Regions from separate parts of the Sphingomonas carotinifaciens genome, predicted to be linked through region 1. Evidence: riboswitches for the same ligand, from Rfam matches in the RefSeq annotation. Region 1 holds a riboswitch; the other holds the start of a gene.
What was found. A riboswitch is a leader RNA that binds a small molecule or an ion and turns the genes downstream of it on or off. The one in region 1 is predicted to bind glycine.

Region 1 (3,193 bases):
GGGCGGAGGCGCCGGCGGTGATGCCAAGCGTGCCGACGCCGTAGAGGAAGGTCCAGTCCAGCTCGTTGGCGCGCTGGATCAGCATGGCGGGCGTGCCCTCGCGCTCGGCGACCTCGACAAGGCGTACCGAGTTGGACGAATTGGGTGCGCCGATCACCAGCATCGCATCGCAGGATGCCGCGATCGCCTTTACCGCCGCCTGCCGGTTGGAGGTGGCATAGCAGATATCCTCGCCACGCGGCGCCTGGATCATCGGGAAACGGCGTTGCAGCACCGCGACGACCGCGGCGGTGTCGTCGACCGAAAGCGTCGTCTGCGTAAGGAAGGCGAGATTCGCTGGGTCGGCAGGCGCAAAGACCTCCGCATCTGCCACCGTCTCGATCAGCGACATCGATCCCGGCGGCACCTGCCCGAAGGTGCCGATGACTTCGGGATGGCCGGCATGGCCGATGAACACGATGTGGCGGCCATGATCGACCAGCCGTTCGGCCTGACGATGGACCTTGGAGACGAGCGGGCAGGTCGCGTCGAAATAGTCGAGGCCACGGCCTTGCGCGTCGGCCGGCACCGATTTGGGCACCCCGTGCGCGGAGAAGACGACGTGCGCGCCGTCCGGCACCTCGTGCAACTCCTCCACGAATACCGCGCCCTTGGCCTTCAGGCTGTCGACCACGAACTTGTTGTGGACGATTTCGTGCCGGACATAGACGGGCGCGCCATGCTTCTCGATGGCGAGTTCCACGATGCGGATCGCGCGGTCCACGCCTGCGCAAAAGCCTCGCGGGGCAGCGATCAGCAGCGCCAGCGCCGGCTTGCCCGTGTCCTGGGAAATCGTGTCGGTCATGGCCAAGCGCTCTACGCCATTGCTTGCGTGCCTCCAAGCCGGTTATCAGGGCCCATCCCGGTTCCACAGCTTAGGCGTTCCCCTCGTGAAAGCATCGATCCTCGTTTCTGCGGCCTTGGCGCTCGTGCTTGGCGGCTGCGCCCGTACCGGGGAGATCGACGCCTCGGGCGGCATCACCGCGGTGCGCTCCGCCTGCCCGGTGGTGGGCGTGCCGGCCGGCACCGGCGACGTGACGCTGTTCACCTCCGCCAATGCGCGGGACGCCGGCGCGATCGACGTGGTGGCGAACATGACCAACGTCCGCTCCACCTGCGCCGATGTCGGCGACGATATCGTCACCACCGTCACCTTCCAGGTGGATGCACGGCGCACCGCCACCGATGGCGCGCGTGACGTGACGCTGCCCTATTTCATCACCGTGGTGCGCGGCGGCAGCAACGTCGTCGCCAAGCGGATCGGGCGGGTGAACGTGCATTTCGACGCAGGCCAGCCGCGCGGATCGGTCGCCGGGCAGGCGACGACCACCGTGTCGCGCGCCGCCGCCACCCTTCCGCAGGACGTGCGCGACAAGCTGACCCGGCGGCGCAAGGCGGGCGACGAGGATGCCGCCGTCGATCCGCTGACCCAGCCCGAGGTGCGCGCGGCGGTGCTGCGTTCCTCGTTCGAGGCGCTGGTCGGTTTCCAGCTTACCGACGACCAGTTGCGCTACAACGCGACGCGCTGACCGGCACCGGCGAAACGTGCTTTGACGCGTTTTCAAAGAAACAGCCTCTTGGCGAAACGCGATTGACTTGAATCGGCGCCGTTGCCAGAGCGGCGGCGTCGATGTCGGGCAACCGGCATGGGTACGCGCGGGAGAGCGCCTCTCGGCCTTTCAGGCCGGTGCGAGGCCGCCGAAGGAGCAACCACCCCGGAATCTCTCAGGCCAAAGGACCGCGCGGGCCATCGATACTCTGGAAAGCGCGGCAGCCCGTCATTGGCATGTCGCCACCGAAGGGGTAACTCCGGTCGCAGAACCGGGGGAAAGCTCTCAGGTTCCGTGACAGAGGGGGATCGGATCGGGCGCCGCCATCGGGGCTGCGCCGTATCGCCCCTTTTGGAGACGGCCCGTGACCGACACGCAGGACCTGAACGTCGAGGACGCGCCCGAGGGCGTCGACATCATCCAGACATTGCCGCTGGACGGCTGGCATCGGGCAAAGGGCGGCCGCATGGTCGCCTTTGCCGGCTACGAAATGCCCATCCAGTATGAAGGCATCATGGCCGAGCATCTGTGGACGCGTCAGTCCGCCGGCCTGTTCGACGTCAGCCATATGGGCCAGCTGGTCTTCACCGGCGAAGGCGTGGTGCAGGCGCTGGAGACCGTGCTGCCGGGCGACCTGACCGGGCTGGGCGAGTCGAAGATGCGCTATTCGCTGCTGCTGAACGAAGAAGGCGGCATTCTCGACGACCTGATGGTCACGCGCCGCACCGGCGAGGATGGCGAGGAACTGTACATCGTCGTCAACGGCGCGACCAAATATGACGACATCGCCTATCTGCTCGACCAGATGCCCGACGATGCGACGCTGAACCTGCTCGACGAACAGGCGCTGCTGGCGCTGCAGGGGCCGAAGGCGGTCGATGCGCTGGCGCGTCTGGTGCCGGGTGTCGAGCGGCTGGTGTTCATGACCGCCGGTGCCTTTGACTGGAACGGCACGCCGCTGTGGATCAGCCGTTCGGGCTATACCGGCGAGGACGGATTCGAGATTTCGGTGCCGGCCGAGGCGGTCGCGGCGCTGGCCGATGCGCTGTGCGCCGAGCCGGAGGTGAAGCCGATCGGCCTTGGCGCCCGCGACTCGCTACGCCTTGAGGCGGGCCTGCCGCTTTACGGCCACGACCTCGATCCGGAAACGACGCCGGTGATGGCCGATCTGGGCTTTGCGCTTTCCAAGCGTCGCCGCGAGGCCGCCGATTTCGCAGGGGCGCAGCGTATCCTGGCCGAGCGCGAGAACGGCGCGGCCGTCCGCCGCGTCGGCCTGACCGTTGCCGGCCGCCAGCCGGTGCGCGAAGGGGCCAGCGTGGTGGCCGAGGACGGATCGGTGATCGGCCGCGTCACCTCCGGCGGGTTCGCGCCGACGCTGGGTGCCCCGATCGCCATGGCCTATGTTCCAGCCGAACTGGCCGCGCCCGGTACGGCGGTGAAGCTGATCCAGCGGGGCAAGCTGCACGACGCGACCGTCGCGGCGATGCCCTTCGTCCCCCATCGCTACGTTCGTGCAGGAGCCAAGTAAGATGAGCCGTTATTTCACGCAGGATCATGAGTGGATCGACGTCGACGGCGAGACCGGCATCGTCGGGATCAGCGAC
Region 2 (3,193 bases), on a different contig from region 1:
TGGAGCGCATCATCACCGATCAGCGCGCCTTGCTGCGCCGCGATGGCGGTCTCGATCCGTTACGCACGCCACAGGTCTTCACCCCGTACAAGGAGGTACTGGACCTGTATCGCGGCGGGCTGGCCGTGCCCGAGGATGTGACGCTGATGTGGCCGGACGACAATTTCGGCTATATCCGCCACTTCCCCGATGCCGCGGAGCGGCGCCGTCCGGGTGGCTCCGGCGTATATTACCACCTGTCCTATCTGGGTGCGCCCCTCTCCTATCTCTGGCTGTCCACCACGCCGCCCGCGCTGATCCGGGAGGAGATGGGCCGCGCCTGGGACCGGGGGGCGCGCACCATGTGGGTCGCCAATGTCGGCGATCTGAAGCCTGCCGAGCTGGCCACCGACTATTTCCTGCGCCTCGCCTGGGACGTGGCCGGCACCCGCGCGCACCCGATCGACGCGGTCGTCGCGGACTGGGCCGGGCGCAGCATCGGCACCGGCCTGGGTGCGGAGGCGGCCGCGATCCTGGCCGAGCATCACCGGCTGAACTTCATCCGCCGTCCCGAACATCTGCAATGGTGGCTTCCCGGCGAACTGTCCCGCCCCAGTCCGCTTGCGCCCGCCGAGGTCGAGGTGCGCCTCGCCGATTTCGCCCGGCTTGCCGCCCGCGTCCTCGCGCTGGCCGCCCGTGTCGCGCCCGATCGCCGCGATGCCTTCTTCGAACTGATCGACTATCCGGTCACCGCCGCGGCGCTAGCCAATGTCCGCGTGTTCGAGGCGGAGGCGCATGACCGGTTGCGCGATACGGCCCCCGCCGCCGCCCTGGCCGCCGCGGCGCGCGCGGTTGCGGCCGATACCGCCATCGCCGCGCTCACCCGGCGCTACAATCACGATGTCGCCGGCGGCAAATGGCGCCACATCATCGCGGCGGAGCCGGCCGACGGCCAGTGGCGACGCTATCGGCTCACCCCGCCCATCCTTCCCGCCGTACCGCCCGCGCCCACACCGTGGCGCACCGGCCCCGTCGCCCCCGCCACACCACCCGATCCCGTCCTGGAAGCGGCGGATGCCACCGGCCCGGCGATCGGCTGGCGCCGCATCGACGGGCTGGGCCAAAACGGCGCCGCCGTCACGGCCCAGGCCGGCGTCACCCTTGACTACCGCATCACCCTGCCGCCCGGCCGCTGGCGGATGACGGCCGATCTGCTGCCGACCTATCCCGATACGGATGGTGCGCCCCTGGCGCTGTCGGTCGCGCTGGACGGCGCCGCGCCCGTCATGCTGGCCGCGCCGCGCAACACCGGCGACCCCGCCTGGGCGCAGGCGGTGCTTGCGAACCGCATCGACCTGGCGCTCCCCACGCCCATGGCGGGGGGTGCGCACCGCATCAGCCTGCGCTTTCCGGCCGCGGGGTTGATCGTCGACCGGATGCGCTTCCAGCGGATCGCCGCGGTGGATTGACCGACCGACGGTCGGGCGGATACCACGGCGGGGTCGATGTGGGAGAGATCGGGGCGATCCCGGCGCCGAAGGAGCAACCGCCCCGGAAACTCTCAGGCAGAAGGACCACGCGGCGCATAACATCTGGAGAGTGATGCGGTTTTCCCCGCGTCCGCCGACGGGATAGCGATCTCAGGCACAAGGGACAGAAGGGGCATGCAATGGCCGGCACCTGCCGGCGAAAAGGACCGCATGCACACCGATCCCGTCACCACCCCGCTCGACCGCGACGTCCACCGACCGATCAGCGTCGCCGAATTGTTCACCATCGGCATCGGGCCCTCCAGCTCGCACACGGTGGGGCCGATGCGCGCGGCGTTCGACTTCGCACAGCGGGCGCTGGGCCTCGAAAGCGCGCCGGTGCGCGTCACCTGCGACCTGTACGGGTCGTTGGCGCTTACCGGGCGCGGCCACGCCACCGACACCGCAACCATCCTGGGACTGGCCGGATGGGAGCCGGAACGGCTCGATCCCGATGCCGCACCCGCGATCCTGCGCGACATAGCGGAGGGCGGGCAGGTGATGCTGGGCGGTACGCACGCCATCGCCTTTCCGGCCGACGCCATCGTCTTTCACCCGCGCGCCTTCCTGCCCGAACACCCGAACGGCATGACCTTCACCGCCACCTGCGCCGATGGCCGCGTTCATGCCGAAACCTATTTCTCGATCGGGGGCGGCGCCATCCTGCGCAAGGGTGCACCGGTCGCCGCCACCAACGTCGCGGTGCGCCACCCCTTCGCCTCCGGGCTGGACCTGCTGGCGATCGGCGACGCCACCGGGCTCGGCATCGCCGATATCGTCCGCGCCAACGAGGAGGCGTGGCGGTCGCCTGCCGAGACGGATGCGTTTCTGGATGCGGTGCGCGGCGCGATGAGCGCGTGTATCGATCGCGGGATCGCGCAGGAGGGCGTGTTGCCGGGCGGGCTGAAGGTCAGGCGGCGGGCGCACAGGCTGGCGGAGAGCCTGACGGGCGAGCGGCCGGGCAGCAATCCGGCAGAGGTGTTCGAGTGGGTGAGCCTGTGGGCGCTGGCAGTCAACGAGGAGAATGCGGCGGGCGGCCGGGTGGTGACCGCGCCGACCAATGGCGCCGCCGGGGTGCTGCCCGCGGTATTGCGCTTCTATGAAACGCTGATCCCGGGCGCGACGCCGCAGGGCGCGCGTACCTTTCTGCTCACGGCGGCCGCGATCGGCATGTTGTACAAGAAGCGCGCCTCGATCTCCGCGGCCGAAATGGGGTGCCAGGGCGAGGTCGGCGTCGCCTGTTCGATGGCGGCGGGCGCGCTGGCCGCGGTGCTGGGCGGCAGCAACCGCCAGATCGAGAATGCCGCCGAGATCGGCATGGAGCATAATCTGGGCCTGACCTGCGATCCGATCGGCGGACTGGTCCAGATCCCGTGTATCGAGCGCAACACGATGGGCGCGGTGAAGGCGATCAATGCCGCCTATCTGGCGCTGCGCGGCGATGGCAGCCATGTCGTCTCGCTGGACGCGGTGATCGAGACGATGCGCCAGACCGGCGAGGACATGCGCTCGCAATACAAGGAAACCAGCCTGGGCGGGCTGGCCGTGAACGTGGTGGAATGCTGAGCCGCACTCAGAACAGGTTGCGCCGGAACAGCGCCAGCGTCCAGTCCATCGCCTGGAGGAACAGCGCGGGGTCGTAGCGCGGCCCTTCGTCGCGCAAGAAAGCGTGCTGCCCGTTCACC

Region 2: linked by a shared signal. The riboswitch ahead of GQR91_RS01190 (L-serine ammonia-lyase) and the one ahead of gcvT (glycine cleavage system aminomethyltransferase GcvT) in region 1 are both predicted to bind glycine.

Annotation. Positions count from the first base shown of each region.
Region 1 is NZ_WSUT01000005.1:1,391,470-1,394,662, forward strand. Features, by position in the region: gene ispH (4-hydroxy-3-methylbut-2-enyl diphosphate reductase) at 1-844, opposite strand, end outside; gene GQR91_RS08580 (hypothetical protein) at 930-1,568, shown strand; glycine riboswitch at 1,687-1,790, shown strand; gene gcvT (glycine cleavage system aminomethyltransferase GcvT) at 1,954-3,117, shown strand; gene gcvH (glycine cleavage system protein GcvH) at 3,119-3,193, shown strand, end outside.
Region 2 is NZ_WSUT01000001.1:285,241-288,433, forward strand. Features, by position in the region: gene GQR91_RS01185 (glycosyl hydrolase 115 family protein) at 1-1,448, shown strand, start outside; glycine riboswitch at 1,478-1,566, shown strand; gene GQR91_RS01190 (L-serine ammonia-lyase) at 1,680-3,074, shown strand; gene GQR91_RS01195 (dienelactone hydrolase family protein) at 3,082-3,193, opposite strand, start outside.